One region of the Micromonospora polyrhachis genome, then DNA from elsewhere that is predicted to be linked to it. Evidence: predicted binding sites of a transcription regulator. Region 1 holds the regulator's gene; the other holds the start of a gene.

The links. Region 1 encodes HrcA, which represses chaperone genes, less so after heat shock. Its sites were predicted from a motif close to GGTTNGCACNCTCNNNNNGAGNGTGCNAACC; they were not measured.
Region 2: the regulator HrcA is predicted to act here: its motif matches at 3,406-3,436, upstream of groES (co-chaperone GroES).

Annotation. Positions count from the first base shown of each region.
Region 1 is NZ_JACHJW010000001.1:4,881,071-4,888,465, forward strand. It holds gene FHR38_RS21460 (hypothetical protein) at 1-518, opposite strand, end outside; gene FHR38_RS21465 (enoyl-CoA hydratase family protein) at 662-1,462, opposite strand; gene hemW (radical SAM family heme chaperone HemW) at 1,481-2,704, shown strand; gene FHR38_RS21475 (DUF4870 domain-containing protein) at 2,772-3,503, opposite strand; gene hrcA (heat-inducible transcriptional repressor HrcA) at 3,717-4,742, shown strand; gene dnaJ (molecular chaperone DnaJ) at 4,832-5,968, shown strand; gene FHR38_RS21490 (16S rRNA (uracil(1498)-N(3))-methyltransferase) at 5,975-6,709, shown strand; gene FHR38_RS21495 (histidine triad nucleotide-binding protein) at 6,782-7,135, shown strand; gene FHR38_RS21500 (serine hydrolase domain-containing protein) at 7,257-7,395, shown strand, end outside.
Region 2 is NZ_JACHJW010000001.1:2,245,008-2,252,402, reverse strand. It holds gene FHR38_RS09335 (sugar ABC transporter substrate-binding protein) at 1-184, opposite strand, end outside; gene FHR38_RS09330 (Clp protease N-terminal domain-containing protein) at 524-1,351, shown strand; gene ybaK (Cys-tRNA(Pro) deacylase) at 1,470-1,949, opposite strand; gene FHR38_RS09320 (class I SAM-dependent methyltransferase) at 1,982-3,232, opposite strand; gene groES (co-chaperone GroES) at 3,576-3,884, shown strand; gene groL (chaperonin GroEL) at 3,955-5,601, shown strand; gene FHR38_RS09305 (WhiB family transcriptional regulator) at 5,734-6,129, opposite strand.

The DNA.
Region 1 (7,395 bases):
GCCCGGGCGAGCACCGCCGACTCGTCGGCCCACTTCTCGTACGCCTCGGGGTAGGCCGAGCGCTGTACTGCCTGGGCGGCATCGGTGACCCGCATCCGCTCCCAGCCCCGCACCTTCTTCAGCGCGGCGTAGAAACGGTTCGCCGCGTAGCGCGGGTCGCTGATCTGCTCTGGCGTACCCCAGCCCTGGCTCGGGCGCTGCTGGAAGAGTCCTATCGAATCCCGGTCACCGCCGGCCAGGTTCTCCAATCCGGACTCCTGGTACGCGGTGGCCAGCGCGACCACTACCGCCTGTTCCGGCATCTTGCGGCGGATTCCGATCGCCGCGATCGTGGCCGCGTTGGCCATTTGTACGGGATTGAGGTGGACCCGGCCATCCGCTTGCACCGTGCAGCGCTGGATCAGGGACGGTAGTGGTAGTTGGTGCCGGAGTGGACCGAGGCTGACGTACACGCCGATCCCGATGACCAGCACGAGCACCACAGCCCCTATCACCACTGCCCGAATCCGCACCGGCACCCCCTGCTCGAATGTGTGCAATCGTACGTCCGTCCGCCCACAACCGGCCGGGGTCGCCGAGCACCTGGTCGTACCGCCCGCACCGATCGGCTGACCGGTGCGGACCAGTCGACGGGAGCGATCCGGCCCGCCGACGGGTCCACCTAGGTCTCTGGTACCCAGCGGGCCGGCCGCTTCTCACGGAGGGCGAGAATTCCCTCCCGTCCCTCCGTCGAACGGAAGAATCGGGTAGACCGGTCGGTCAGGTCAGCGAGATCAGCCCGGAAGTCGGTGGTGGTGGGCCGCCGCCGCAGCAGCTCCTTCGCGCCGGCCAGCGCCCCCGGCGCACCTCGGACCAGCGCGGCGCAGTAGGCGGCCACCGTCGCGTCCAGTTCGTCGGCCGGCGTCGCGACCGTCACCAGCCCGATCCGCTCGGCTCGCCGGCCGTCGAAGACCTCACCGGTCAGGTACAGCTCGGCGGCGGCGCGCGGATGCAGCCGGGGCAGCACGGTGGCGGAGATGACCGCCGGAATCACCCCGATGCGTACCTCGGTGAAGGCGAAGGTCGCCTCGGCGGCGCAGACCGCGATGTCGGCCGCCGTGATCAGCCCCAGGCCACCAGCCCGGGCCGGGCCGGCCACCCGGGCCACCACCGGCTTCGGGCACTCCCAGATGGCGGTCAGCACCTCGCCGAGCATGGCTGCCGGAACGGTGCCACTGTCGAACGCCGCCGCGGTCTCCTTCAGGTCCGCGCCGGAGCAGAACACCGGCCCGGTGTGGGAGAGCACCACCGTACGGACCGTGTCGTCCGCGACGGCCGTGGCGAGCGCGGCGAGGAGTTGGGTCATCAGGGGGGTGGAGAGCGCGTTGCGGTTGTGCGGGCTGTCCAGCGTGAGCGTGGTCACGCCATGCGCGGTCGATGCCCGGACCAGTGGGTCGGGCTCAGTGGTCAGCTCTGCGGTCATGCGGCGCACACTAGTGGCATGCCCGCTGTGCTCCCAGAAGGTGAACCCGTGCCCGGCGACGGGATGCTGCCGTCCGCCGCGCTCGCCCAGGTCGGCGTGCGTGGTTTCGGGGTCTATGTCCATGTCCCGTTCTGCGCCAGCCGGTGTGGCTACTGCGACTTCAACACCTACACCGCCAGCGAGTTGGGCGGTGGTGCCAGTCGAGACGGGTACGCCGACAGCGTCCTGGCCGAGCTGGCCCTGGCCCGCCGGGTGCTGGCCGACCAACCGCCACGCCGGGTGGACACCGTCTTCGTCGGCGGCGGCACCCCCACCCTGCTGCCCGCCGACGACCTTGCCCGCATCCTGGACGGCATCGACCGCACCTGGGGTCTTGCCGCCGACGTCGAGGTCACCACCGAGGCCAATCCCGAGTCGGTGACCCCGGAGTCGCTCAAGACGCTACGGGCGGCCGGCTACACCCGGATCTCGCTGGGCATGCAGTCGGCCGCCGCCGGAGTGCTCGCGGTCCTCGACCGCCGGCACACCGCCGGTCGGGCCACGGCTGCTGTCGCGGAGGCCCGCGACGCCGGGTTCGACCACGTCAACCTGGACCTGATCTACGGCACGCCGGGGGAGAGCGCCGAGGACTTCGCCGCCTCGCTGGCCGAGGTGACCGCCGCCGGGGTCGACCACGTCAGCGCGTACGCCCTGATCGTGGAGGACGGCACCCGGCTGGCCGCCCGGATGCGCCGGGGCGAGTTGCCGTACCCGAGTGACGACGTGGCCGCAGACCGCTACCTGGCGGCCGAGGCCGCGCTGACCGCCGCCGGCTTCTCCTGGTACGAGGTGTCCAACTGGGCTCGTACACCGGCCGCCCGGTGCCGACACAACCTGCTCTACTGGACCGGCGCTGACTGGTGGGGGCTCGGTCCCGGGGCGCACAGCCACGTCGGTGGGGTCCGCTGGTGGAACGTCAAACACCCGACGACGTACGCGGCTCGGCTCGCCGAGGGGAGGTCCCCGGGACACGGGCGGGAGACGCTGACCCTCGCGGATCAGCGGATGGAGGACGTGATGCTGCGGCTGCGCCTGGCCACTGGGTTGCCGCTGGACACCCTCGACGACGCCGGCCGGGCCGCCGCGACCCGGGCGCTGGCCAACGGGCTGCTCCAGGAACCGGCGTACGCCGCCGGGCGCGCGGTGCTCACCCTGCGCGGGCGGCTCCTCGCCGACGCGGTCGTCCGCGACCTGCTGCCCTGACCGGTACGGCCTGCGCCCGGGCTGCCGACCGGGATCCGTCGACTGCCCGGCGCGGCCGGTCTTGGAGCTACTTAACCATCCGAATGCTCATCGGGTAGTGGTAAAGCACGCCCTCGTTGGCCTTCACACCACCGAGGATCGAGAAGACGACCAGGATGACGAAGGTGATCAGCGGCAGGAAGAACAGCAGACCCAGGGTGCACGTCATGAGGATGGCCGCGATGATGTTGGCGATGCCCCAGGTGATCTGGAAGTTCAGCGCCTCCACCGCGTGTGCCCGTACGGTCGGCGACTCGTTTCCTTTGGCCAACATCGCTACGAGTGGGGCGATGAAGCTCACGAGGATGCCACCGAAGTGGGCGATCAGCACCCAGGTCTTCTCGTCGTTGTTGGCGTAGCCGACCGGGGCTGCAGCCCCGTACGGGCCGCCGGGCGGGGGGTAGCCACCACTCGGCGGGGGGTATCCGCCGCCCGGTGGCGGATACCCGCCAGCGGGATAGTCCGTCGACGGTGGGATGTCGCCGGGTGACTGGTACGGCGATGCCGCGTAGGACGGCGACTCGGGAGTGACCCCGTACGGCGCCCCGTACCCGGGCGGCTCGGACGACGGCGGCTCGGACGACGGTGGTCCGTACGACGGTGGCTCGGACGACGGCGGCTCGGCCGGCGATGTCGCGGATCCGGGGGAGGGAACCTCGCCCGGCATCGAGTAGGACGCGGGGGATGTGGGGGACGCGGTCGGGTCCGGTGACGGTGCCCCGGAGTTGTTCCCGTCGGAAGGGCGAGGTGGTTCTGTCATGAAACTCACGCTAAGGGGCGAGTACAAGGGGCACTAGACCGGTACCAGACAGTTTTCCGAACAACTGGTGAGGAAGTTTCCGAACCACGGGCCAGAAAGCTCTAAGTGATCATCGCGAGGTGGTGGAACTTGGCCGTAGACTGGCACTCGCTAGAGTCGAGTGCCAAGCCGCCGGATCGGCGGCTGACGAGGCGTAGCCGGTAGGAGGTGCAGATGGGTCTCGATGACCGCAAGCTCGACGTGCTTCGGGCGATCGTCGAGGACTACGTCGTAACCCAGGAGCCGGTCGGCAGCAAGGCGCTCGTCGAGCGGCATCAGCTCGGGGTCTCCCCGGCCACGGTGCGTAACGACATGGCGGTGCTGGAGGAGGAGGGCTACATCCGGCAGCCGCACACCAGTGCCGGGCGGGTGCCCACCGATCGCGGCTACCGGCTGTTCGTAGACCGGCTTTCCCGGGTCAAGCCGCTCACCCCGGCCGAGCGTCGGGCGATCGAACGGTTCCTGGTGGGCGCGGTCGATCTCGACGATGTGGTGCACCGTACGGTCCGGCTGCTCGCGCAGCTGACCCGTCAGGTCGCCGTCGTGCAGTACCCGAGTCTGGCGCGCTCGTCGGTCCGACACCTGGAACTGGTACCGATCTCGACGACCCGGCTCATGGTCGTCATGATCGCCGACACCGGGCGGGTCGAGCAGCGTCTGGTCGAGCTGCCCGCCCCGATGCCGGCCGAGGATGTCACGGACCTGCGTCGCCTGGTCAACGAGAAACTGGTGGGTAGTCGGCTGGCCGACACCCCACCGCTGGTCCAGGCCCTGGTCGAGGAGGTGGCCCCGCACCTGCGCGGTGGCATGACCACCCTCTCCACCGTGCTGCTGGAGACGCTCGTCGAGCGCCACGAGGAGCGGATCGCGCTGGCCGGTACGGCCAACCTCACCCGAGGTGGCCTGCTCGACTTCCAAGGCTCCCTGCGTCCGATCCTCGAAGCCCTGGAGGAGGAGGTCGTGCTGCTCAAACTGATCGGCGAGGCCGAGCCCAGCAGCACGCTACGGGTCCGGATCGGTGACGAGAACGAGATCGACAATCTACGCTCGACCTCGGTGGTGAGCACCGGATACGGTCCGGGCGCCACCATCGTGGGTGGCCTGGGCGTACTCGGCCCGACCCGGATGGACTACCCCGGCACCATCGCCACCGTGCGCGCCGTGGCACGCTACGTTGGCGACCTGTTGGCGCAGAATTGACCACAGATTCGCATTGACCCCGACTCCGACTCCGACCTGGGACGACCGGCGGACGGCAACGCGAGACAGACATGAGGACACGGAACGCAGTGGCCAAGGACTACTACGGGATTCTCGGCGTCAACCGGGACGCCTCCGACGACGAGATCAAGCGTGCCTACCGTAAGCTCGCGCGCCAATACCACCCGGACGTCAATCCGGACCCGGAGGCGCACGAGAAGTTCAAGGACATCAACGCCGCCTACGAGGTTCTCTCCGACGACCAGAAGCGGCAGATCGTCGACCTGGGGGGCGACCCCCTGGCTCCGGGCGGCGGAGGTGCCGGACCCGGCGGAGCAGCAGGCCCGTTCGTCGGGTTCCAGGACATCATGGACGCCTTCTTCGGGGCGGCCGGCGGCGCGAGCCGCGGCCCCCGGTCCCGGACCAGGCCAGGCTCCGACGCGATAATCCGGCTCGAACTCGACCTGCACGAGACGGCCTTCGGGATCGAGGCGCCGATCACGGTCGACACCGCGATCCTCTGCACCACCTGCTCCGGCGCGGGTACGGCGGCCGGCACCCACCTGGCCACCTGTGAAGCCTGTGGCGGCCGGGGCGAGGTGCAGTCGGTGCAGCGCACCTTCCTTGGTCAGGTCGTCTCGGCCCGCCCCTGCACGGTGTGCCAGGGCTACGGCACGACCATCCCGAGCCCCTGCCCCACCTGCGCCGGTGACGGTCGGGTCCGTACCCGTCGCTCGCTGACCGTCAAGATCCCCGCCGGGGTCGAGGACGGCATGCGGATCCGGCTCGCCCAGCAGGGAGAGGTGGGTCCGGGCGGCGGCACCGCCGGTGACCTCTACGTCGAGATCCACGAGCGCCCCCACGACGTCTACTCCCGCAAGGGCGACGACCTGCACTGCCGGGTGACCGTGCCGATGACCGCGGCGGCGCTCGGCACCCGGCTGACCATCAAGACGCTGGACAGCGAGGAGACGGTCGACGTCAAGGCCGGCACCCAGCCCGGCAGTACCCTGCGGCTACGTGCCCGGGGCGTGCCCCACCTGCGCGGCACCGGACGTGGCGACCTGTTCGTGCACCTCGACGTGCGTACCCCCACCAAGCTCGACGCCGATCAGGAGCGGATGCTGCGCGAGTTCGCCAAGACCCGGGGCGAGGAGGTCGCCGAGCTCAGCAAGCAGGGCGGCTTCTTCTCCCGGATGCGGGACGCCTTCAACGGCCACGGCTGATCCCCGGTGAGCGAACCGCTGTTCCTGGTCGAGTCACTGCCGTCCGGCGACACGCTGACCCTCACCGGCCCGGAGGGGCACCACGCCGCGACGGTACAGCGGCTCCGTGCCGGTGAGCGGCTGTTGCTGGCCGACGGGCAGGGGGGCATCGCCTCCGCCGTGGTCACCGCCGTCGGCCGGGGCACCCTCGACCTGACGGTCACCTCTCGGGAGTACGTCGCCGCCGCCGATCCCCGGCTCGTCGTCGTGCAGGGGATCGCCAAGGGCGACCGGGGGGAACTGGCCGTACAGGCGATGACCGAGGTGGGGGTCGACGAGATCGTGCCCTGGGCGGCGGCCCGCTCGGTGACGCAGTGGCGGGGTGAGCGGGGGGCACGGTCCCGGGACAAGTGGGTGGCGACCGCCCGGGAGGCAGCCAAGCAGGCGCGACGCGCCTGGCTACCGGTGGTCGCCGGAGCCCCGGACGAGTCCACGAACACCGTGGCCCGCCGGATCGGCGCGGCGGGGGCCGGTCTGGTGTTGCACGAGGAGGCGGAGACCCCGCTGTCCACGGTGCCCCTGCCGGCGACCGGTGACATCGTGCTGGTCGTCGGGCCCGAGGGCGGGATCGCGCCGACCGAGCTGGCCGCGCTGGAAGCCGCCGGCGGGGTGCCGGTACGACTCGGCACGCAGGTGCTGCGTACCTCCACCGCCGGGGTTGCCGCGCTCGCCGTACTCTCCGCCCGCCTCGGGCGTTGGTGACGCCACCTATCGAGCCGGTCGGGGTGGGTTCCTGCCGGGTGCCCGGCGGCGTATCGGCATAACATGCGACGGATGAAGACCGACTGCCTGTTCTGTCGCATCGTCACCGGCGAGATCCCGGCGACCGTGGTCCGGGAGACCGACACGACCCTCGCCTTTCGTGACATCAACCCGAAGGCCCCGGTACACGTCCTGGTGATTCCGAAGGAGCACTACGTGGACGTGGCCACCCTGGCCCAGGCGGACCCGAAGCTGGCCGGCGAGGTGCTGGAGACCGCTGCCAACGTGGCCGAACACGAGGGCCTGCTGGTCGACGGCTTCCGCCTGATGTTCAACACCGGCGAGTACGGCGGCCAGGAGGTGCCGCACGCGCACGCCCACGTGCTCGGCGGGGCGCCGTTGGGCCCGATGCTCGCCCCCCGCTGAGGTGTGGGGAAGGGCCCCTTCCAAGGCGAGAACGCTAGGTGGGGACCTTCCTTTCCCCAGGAGGATCGGTGCGATGATCTTGCGCGGGGGAGTGGGCATGCGAGGCGCGATGGGAGGACGGATGACCGAGGTGAGCCGACGGCTGGAGCGGATGACCCGACAGGTGCAGGTGGAGGCGCGGGTACCGGCGCTCTCCGTGGCGCTGCACCGGGCCGATCGCCCGCTGTGGAACTGCACCGTGGGCGGTACGGGAAACGACA
Region 2 (7,395 bases), 2.6 Mb from region 1:
ATGCCTCCTTGAGGTACTTGCGGTCGGCGGTCTCCCACCGGGCCGAGGTGGCGCTGTCCGGCAGGATCACGCCGATCTTCGGCGTCCTGGCGCTGCCGGCGTTGTCGGACGTCTCGCCGCAGGCGGCGAGGCTGCCGGTTACCAGTAGCCCGGCGGCAGCGATGGTGAGGATCCCTTTGCGCATCTGCACGGGTCCTTTCGGGGGTGAAGTGCGGGTCTCGGTACGGGGGAGAGACTGCGGTGGCCGTCCGGCTCCGGATGCCGGCACGACAACGGATTGAGACCGGTCTTCGTACGTTTGTTGTGTCCGGCAACGTATTAGGGGTCGCGGCTGCGGCACAAGGCATATCAGCGGCTGAGTTTGTTGTTGGCGATAACAATTTCGCAACACGGTGGATGCGCGCTGGTCATCGATGCTCCAGCTGCCAACTGATCGGTTCTCTCGGATGTATTGTCAAAGTAACCCCAGTGGGGTTACATAGGGGTTACCTTTATGTTCTCGGTGGTAGGGAGGATGTCGGCCATGCCAAAGATCAACGTGTATCTACCCGATGAGTTGGCGGAAGCGGTCAGGGAATCCGGCGTGCCGGTCTCGGCGATCTGCCAGCGGGCCCTGGAGCAGGCGGTGCGCCGAGTAACCGCGATCCGGGAGACCACCCTGGGCCACCTGGATCTGGATGACCTGGCCGCGCGGCTGCCACACTTCACGGCTCGGGCCCAAGCCGTACTCCGGCTGGCCCGGGAACGAGCCCAGGCGGAGGGAGTGCCGACCGTCGGGACCGAGCACCTGCTCGGGGGCATCCTGGCCGAGGGTGGCAACGTCGCCCTGCACGTCCTGCGTGCGGTGGAACTCGAACCGGAGCAACTGGAGCGTGACCTCGACCAACTCGCGGTAGCGGCGACGCCGGAGATCGCCGGGGAGCAGTCCGTAGCGGTCAGCGGGGACCGGCCTGCGGCAACCAGTTCGGCAGCCTCCGGGAAGCCGCCCGCGAGCCGGTTCAGCGGGCCGGCAGCCAACGCGTTGGAGTTGACCGTCACCGAGGCCACCGCCCTCGGGCACAACTACGTCGGCTGCGAGCACCTGCTGCTCGGCCTGCTCACCGAGCCCGACGGGACCGCCGGCCAGATGCTGCGCGCTCGGGGCGTGGAGCCCCGACTGACCCGTCGCGCCGTGGCAGCGTGGCTCGCCGGCTACGTCCACCTGCGCACCCAGACACAGCAACCGGGCACCGGGGCGGCCGGGGCGGACCCCGCCAAGGCCATCGGTGCCGTCGTACGTCAGGAACTCCAGCCCCTCATCCAGCGCATCGAACGGATCGAGGGACTCGTCGGTGTGGTGCCAGAGCAGTGAAGGGGCTGGGCGGATGAAGCGTCCACTGGTCGTCGCGTCCCGATGCCGTACCCGGGAGGTGCCGCTGACCGTCCGCCCCGTGGCTGCCCGTCCGCCCCGTGGCTGTCCGTCCGCACGGTCAGCGGATGGCGATGGGGGCGGTGATCGCGTTGGTCAGCCGGATCAGGTCCGCTGGCGCGAGTTGGAGTTGCAACCCGCGCCGACCGGCCGAGACGTAGACGGCCGGAAAGCCCTCGGCGGACGAGTCGACCACGGTCGGCAGCCGTTTACGTTGACCCAGCGGACTGATCCCGCCCCGGACATAGCCGGTGGCCCGCTCCGCCACCGTACGGTCGGCCAGCACCGCACGTTTGCCCCCCACCGAGGCGGCCAGCGCCTTCAGGTCCAACTCACCGGTCACCGGAACGACCGCCACCGTCAGCGCCCCGTCCACCTCGGTCACCAGCGACTTGAACACCCGCTCCGGCGGTACGCCGAGCGCCGCCGCCACCTCCGCGCCGTAGTGCGGTGCGTCAGGTGGTACGTCGTACGGGTGGGTGCTGTGCGGGACCTTCTGTTTCGTCAGCAACGCCGTCGCCGGCGTTCCCTGCCCTGCCATGATCGGACCCTATCCCCGCGCCCGCCGACGACCTACCGAAATGCGGGTGTGACGGGGTGGCCCAGCAGCACCGTCGGCGCTCCGGCCACCCGGGTCAGCACGACGGTGGCGGGGGCGGCCCCGGACAACCGAAGATCCCGACGTAGCTGTTCCGGCTCCAGCGCCGAGCCGCGTTTGAGAATCTCCACCCGGCCGACACCGCGTTCGCGGAGCAGCGCCCGGAGTCGCTTGAGGGAGAACGGCAGCACGTCGGTGATCTCCAGGCAGCGCGCGTACGGGGTCGGCACCGGCTCGTCGGCGTAGACATAGGCGATGCTCGGGTCGCCCAACCCACCATGCACGGTCTCGGCGAACTCCGCGACCAGGTGGGCGCGGACCACCGCCGGGTCCGGGTCGTACAGGTAGCGGCGGACCGGCCCGACCGGCGCGTCGACGGTGCCGGTGCCGGTGAGCTGGCTCGGTTCGCTGCCCGGCTCGCTGCCCGCCGCGCTGCCCGGCTCGCTGGGCAGGGGACCGCCCTTACCGCTCAGCAGGGTGGCACGGCGGGGGGATCCGGCGAGCGGGCCGCACCAGAGGGCAGCCTCCACCAGGTCACCGTCGACGCTGACCCACTCGGCCTCGGCGCCCGGCGGGATCAGGGCATGCTCGATGCCGGGGGCGACCTTGAGCACCGTACGGGGGACCCGCGCGATGAGTCCGGTGATGAAGTCCCACGGTGGGGAGTACGCGTTCGGGTCGAATATCCGGCGTCCGGTGCCGGCCCGCCGCCGGGCCGGATCGCAGAAGACCGCGTCGACCCGACCCACCTCGAAGGCGGTGGCGTCGCCACACTCCACGGTGAATCGGTCGGCCACCCCGGCCGCCTCGGCGTTCGCGGCAGCCATCGCGGCGGTGACCGGGTCGGCTTCCACACCGTACACGCGGATGCCGGCCCGGGCGGCGGCGAGCGCGTCCGCACCCAGCCCGCAGCCGAGGTCGGCGAGGCTCGTCACGCCGGCGGCCCGCAGCCGCGCCGCCCGCCGGTCGGCGACCACGGCCCGGGTGGCCTGCTCCAGGCCGGCTCGGGTGAAGAACATCCCGGCGGCCATCGGGCCGAACTTGGCGGCCGCCCGGCGGCGTAACTCGGCCTGGGTGAGCGCGCCGGCGGCGAGGTCGGCGGGGACGCCGGCCGCGCGCAGGGCGCTGGCGGCGGTGAGCGGGTCGCCGCCGGCCAGTTCGGCCGCCGCGGTCAGGGCACGCGCACCATCGGGGGTACGCAGTGCGGCTAGTTGGTCGAGGTCCACGCCTGCGATTGTGGCTGGCAGCACGGGGCGGACCGGCGGCGCACCCGTCGGGGACGATCGGGGCAGGTAGCGGGGGGTTTGGGTCGGTGCTGCCGACGGGTGAATCGGCGCGACTCGCCGGCGGGAGAGTTGGCACTCTCCTTGACGGAGTGCCAGCCATCGGCCTAACCTGCCGTTAGCACTCTCGAACCGAGGGTGCCAGCTTCGGGCTCCGGTCCGAGGCTTAAACGCCAGGCGGACCGGCACCCGCGACGACGGACCCGCCCGGTGGCATGAGGCAGATGACGCCGTCCGGCACGTACGGCCGGCGCATAGAAACCAAGTACCCCAGGAGGGTATGCCCGTGACTACCGCGACCAAGGTTGCGATCAAGCCGCTTGAGGACCGGATCCTGGTCCAGGCGAATGAGGCTGAGACGACCACGGCGTCGGGCATCGTGATTCCCGACACCGCGAAGGAGAAGCCGCAGGAGGGCACCGTCCTCGCTGTCGGCCCGGGCCGCGTCGACGACAACGGCAACCGGATCCCGGTTGACGTGAAGGTCGGCGACACGGTCATCTACTCGAAGTACGGCGGCACCGAGGTCAAGTACGCCGGCGAGGAGTACCTGGTGCTCTCCGCCCGCGACGTCCTCGCGGTCATCGAGAAGTAATCAACTGATCAGTGACGATGCCCCGGACCGGCTCGCCGGGCCGGGGCATCGACTGTTTGAAGGGATATTCATGGCGAAGATCCTGAGCTTCTCGGACGACGCCCGGCACCTGCTCGAACACGGTGTCAACACGCTCGCCGACACGGTCAAGGTCACCCTCGGCCCGCGCGGGCGCAACGTCGTACTGGACAAGAAGTTCGGCGCCCCCACGATCACCAACGACGGCGTGACCATCGCCAAGGAGATCGAGCTCAGCAACCCGTACGAGAACCTTGGCGCGCAGTTGGTCAAGGAGGTGGCGACGAAGACCAACGACGTCGCCGGCGACGGGACCACCACCGCCACCGTGCTCGCCCAGGCCATGGTCCGCGAGGGCCTGCGCAACGTGACGGCCGGTGCCAACCCGACCAGCCTCAAGCGGGGCATCGACGCGGCGGCCGCGAAGGTCTCCGCGGCGCTGCTCGACAAGGCCGCCAAGGTGGGCAAGCGCGAGTCGATCGCCCAGGTGGCGACGGTATCGGCGCAGGATGCCACCATCGGCGACCTGATCGCCGAGGCGATGGAGCGGGTCGGCCGCGACGGTGTGATCACCGTCGAGGAAGGCTCCACCCTGGCCACCGAGCTGGAGGTCACCGAGGGCCTCCAGTTCGACAAGGGCTTCATCTCGCCGCACTTCGTGACCGACAGCGAGGCCCAGGAGGCGGTGCTCGACGAGCCGTACATCCTGATCACCACGCAGAAGATCTCCTCCATCGAGGAACTGCTGCCGCTGCTGGAGAAGGTGCTCAAGACCAGCAAGCCGCTGCTCATCGTGGCGGAGGACGTCGAGGGTCAGGCGCTGTCCACGTTGACGGTCAACTCGATCCGCAAGACCATCAAGGTCTGCGCGGTGAAGGCCCCCGGCTTCGGTGACCGGCGCAAGGCGATGCTCCAGGACATGGCGATCCTCACCGGCGGTGAGCTGATCGCACCCGAGTTGGGCTACAAGCTCGACGCGGTCACCCTGGAGATGCTCGGCAGCGCCCGGCGCGTCGTGGTCGACAAGGACAACACCACGGTCGTCGACGGCCGGGGTCAGAAGAGCGAGGTGGCCGACCGGGTCGGCCAGATCCGCAAGGAGATCGAGGCTTCGGACTCCGACTGGGACCGGGAGAAGCTGGCCGAGCGGCTGGCGAAGCTCTCCGGTGGCATCGCGGTCATCAAGGCCGGTGCGGCGACCGAGGTCGAGATGAAGGAGCGCAAGCACCGCATCGAGGACGCCATCGCCGCGACCAAGGCCGCGGTCGAGGAGGGTACGGTGCCCGGCGGTGGGGCCGCCCTCGCGCAGATCGCCTCGGTGCTCGACGACGGCATCGGGCTCACCGGTGACGAGAAGATCGGCGTGTCGATCGTCCGCAAGGCACTGGTCGAGCCGTTGCGCTGGATTGCCCAGAACGCCGGGCACGACGGCTACGTGGTGGTGCAGAAGGTAGCCTCCAGCCCCTGGGGCAAGGGCCTCGACGCCGCCACCGGCGAGTACGTCAAGCTGGCCAAGGCCGGCATCGTCGACCCGGTGAAGGTGACCCGTAACGCGGTCGTCAACGCCGCGTCGATCGCCGGACTGCTGCTCACCACAGAGAGCCTGATCGTGGAGAAGCCGGAGAAGCCGGTCGCCGCAGCGGCGGGTGGGCACGGCCACAGCCACGGCCACGGGCACCAGCACGGCCCGGGTTTCTGACCCGAGGTACGAGCTTCTGACCCGAGGTACGAGCAAGACCGGATCCGCGTAATCGGAAACGGGCTCCGGCACGCGCTGGCGTGTCCGGAGCCCCTGATCACGCGGATCCGTTCGATCGTGGGATCGCCCTGGTCAGGCGGATCGCTCCTGTAGTTGCCGTTGCACCGGGATCGTGGCCTTGTGGGGCCTGCCCAGTCGTGCCTCCAGCCGGGCGATGTCCACCCGGCTACGCCGCCGGTCGGCGAGATCCTCCCAGCCCATGGCGAGCAACCGGAGTCGTTCCGATTCGCTGAACCCGCCCCAGACGCCGTACGGCTCCCGCACGGCGAGCGCGTGCGCGGCGCACTCGGCGCGTACCGGGCAGGTCACACAGACCGTCTTCGCGTTTGTCTCCCGGCGGTTGCGGGAGGCGCCCCGCTCGCCGTCCGGGTGGAAGAACTGGGCGCTGTCCCGGCCCCGACAGGCACCGAGCCGCTGCCACTCCCACAGGTCAACGATGGGTCCGGGCAGTCTGCGTACGTCCGACATCAGCACCTTCCTTCGACGGTGAGCGCGGGACCCCGGCGACCCGAGGTCGGGATGCCGGGACGGCGGCCCGCGCGGGGCGCGTACCGACTTCCTGGCTGGTCCGGCGACACTTTCCTGGCTGGCCTTCGCGTTACCCAGTACGCCGCCGGCTCACACGTCTCCGCCGGGAACCCGCGCAGCCGCCCAAGAAAACGATGCCAGCAACCGGTGCATCTACTGACGAATCGGCTGAAAACTGGCTGATGTGCGCAAAGGCCGAAAATTCTGTCGTTCATCGCGCGGAAACTCGTCATGATCAAAGCCTGCCGTGGTCTCCTCCTTGAGGAGAGGAGAGCACCGTGCGTACAGTTCTCGTCTGCGTCCGGACATCGCTCGCGGCGCAGAATGTCGCTTCCGCCGCCGCCCGGCTCGGGTTGGCCGCCGCTGTCCGTACCGCAGTGTCTGATCCCGAGGTGATGCTGCGGCTCGCCGAGCGACCACCTGACGTGGTCCTGGCCGACACCGCCCTCACCCGGCCGGACAGTGTGGGGTTCACCCGACGCGTCCTGGCCCGGGCTCCCGGAGCAGCGATTCTGCTGTTCGGCACGGAAGAGCCAGGGGTGGCCTCGGCCGCCATCGCCGCCGGGGCGCGGGGCCTGATCCAGGGCGGGGACCATGACCTGGTCAGCGTGGTGGCCAAGGCCATCATGCTGCTCGCCGCCCGGGGCCGGGCCATCCGCGGGACCGGCCGGGACGGGGCCGCGCTGCCCACCGTCGCCGGGGCGGCGGTGCCGGGCGAACTCGCCAACCCGGCGGCCCGGGCCCGCACCACCGGCCAGCGTCCGGATGCCGCCCGGCGTCTGAGCGGGGACGAGCGTCTGGACGCCGGCCGATCCGTTGCCGAGCAGCGCCCGGACGCCGGCCAGCGGCCCGGCACCGAACAGCGGCCAGGGGCCGTGGCCTGGGTGGTGGCCCGCCCGGGGGCGATCGGTTCGGAAACCGGTACACCGCCGCGCGGCGGTGCCGTCCCGCCCGTCGGCACCGATCCGGCGAACGTTCATCTGCCCGGGCGGGCCGGCCCGCCGGTGGGGGCGGGGGCCGGGTCGGTGGGCAAGGCCGGCGGCGGTCAACCGGGGGTGCCCGGAGTCGTACCGGTCCAGCGGGGTGACGACCCCGGCAGTGACGGTGAACACCCGGCAGAAGTCGGTCCGTCGTCGGCCGGGGCGGCGGAACCCCAGGCCACCGCTGCCGATGGCCGGTCCGGCGCCGCCCGTGTCGGGAAGAACC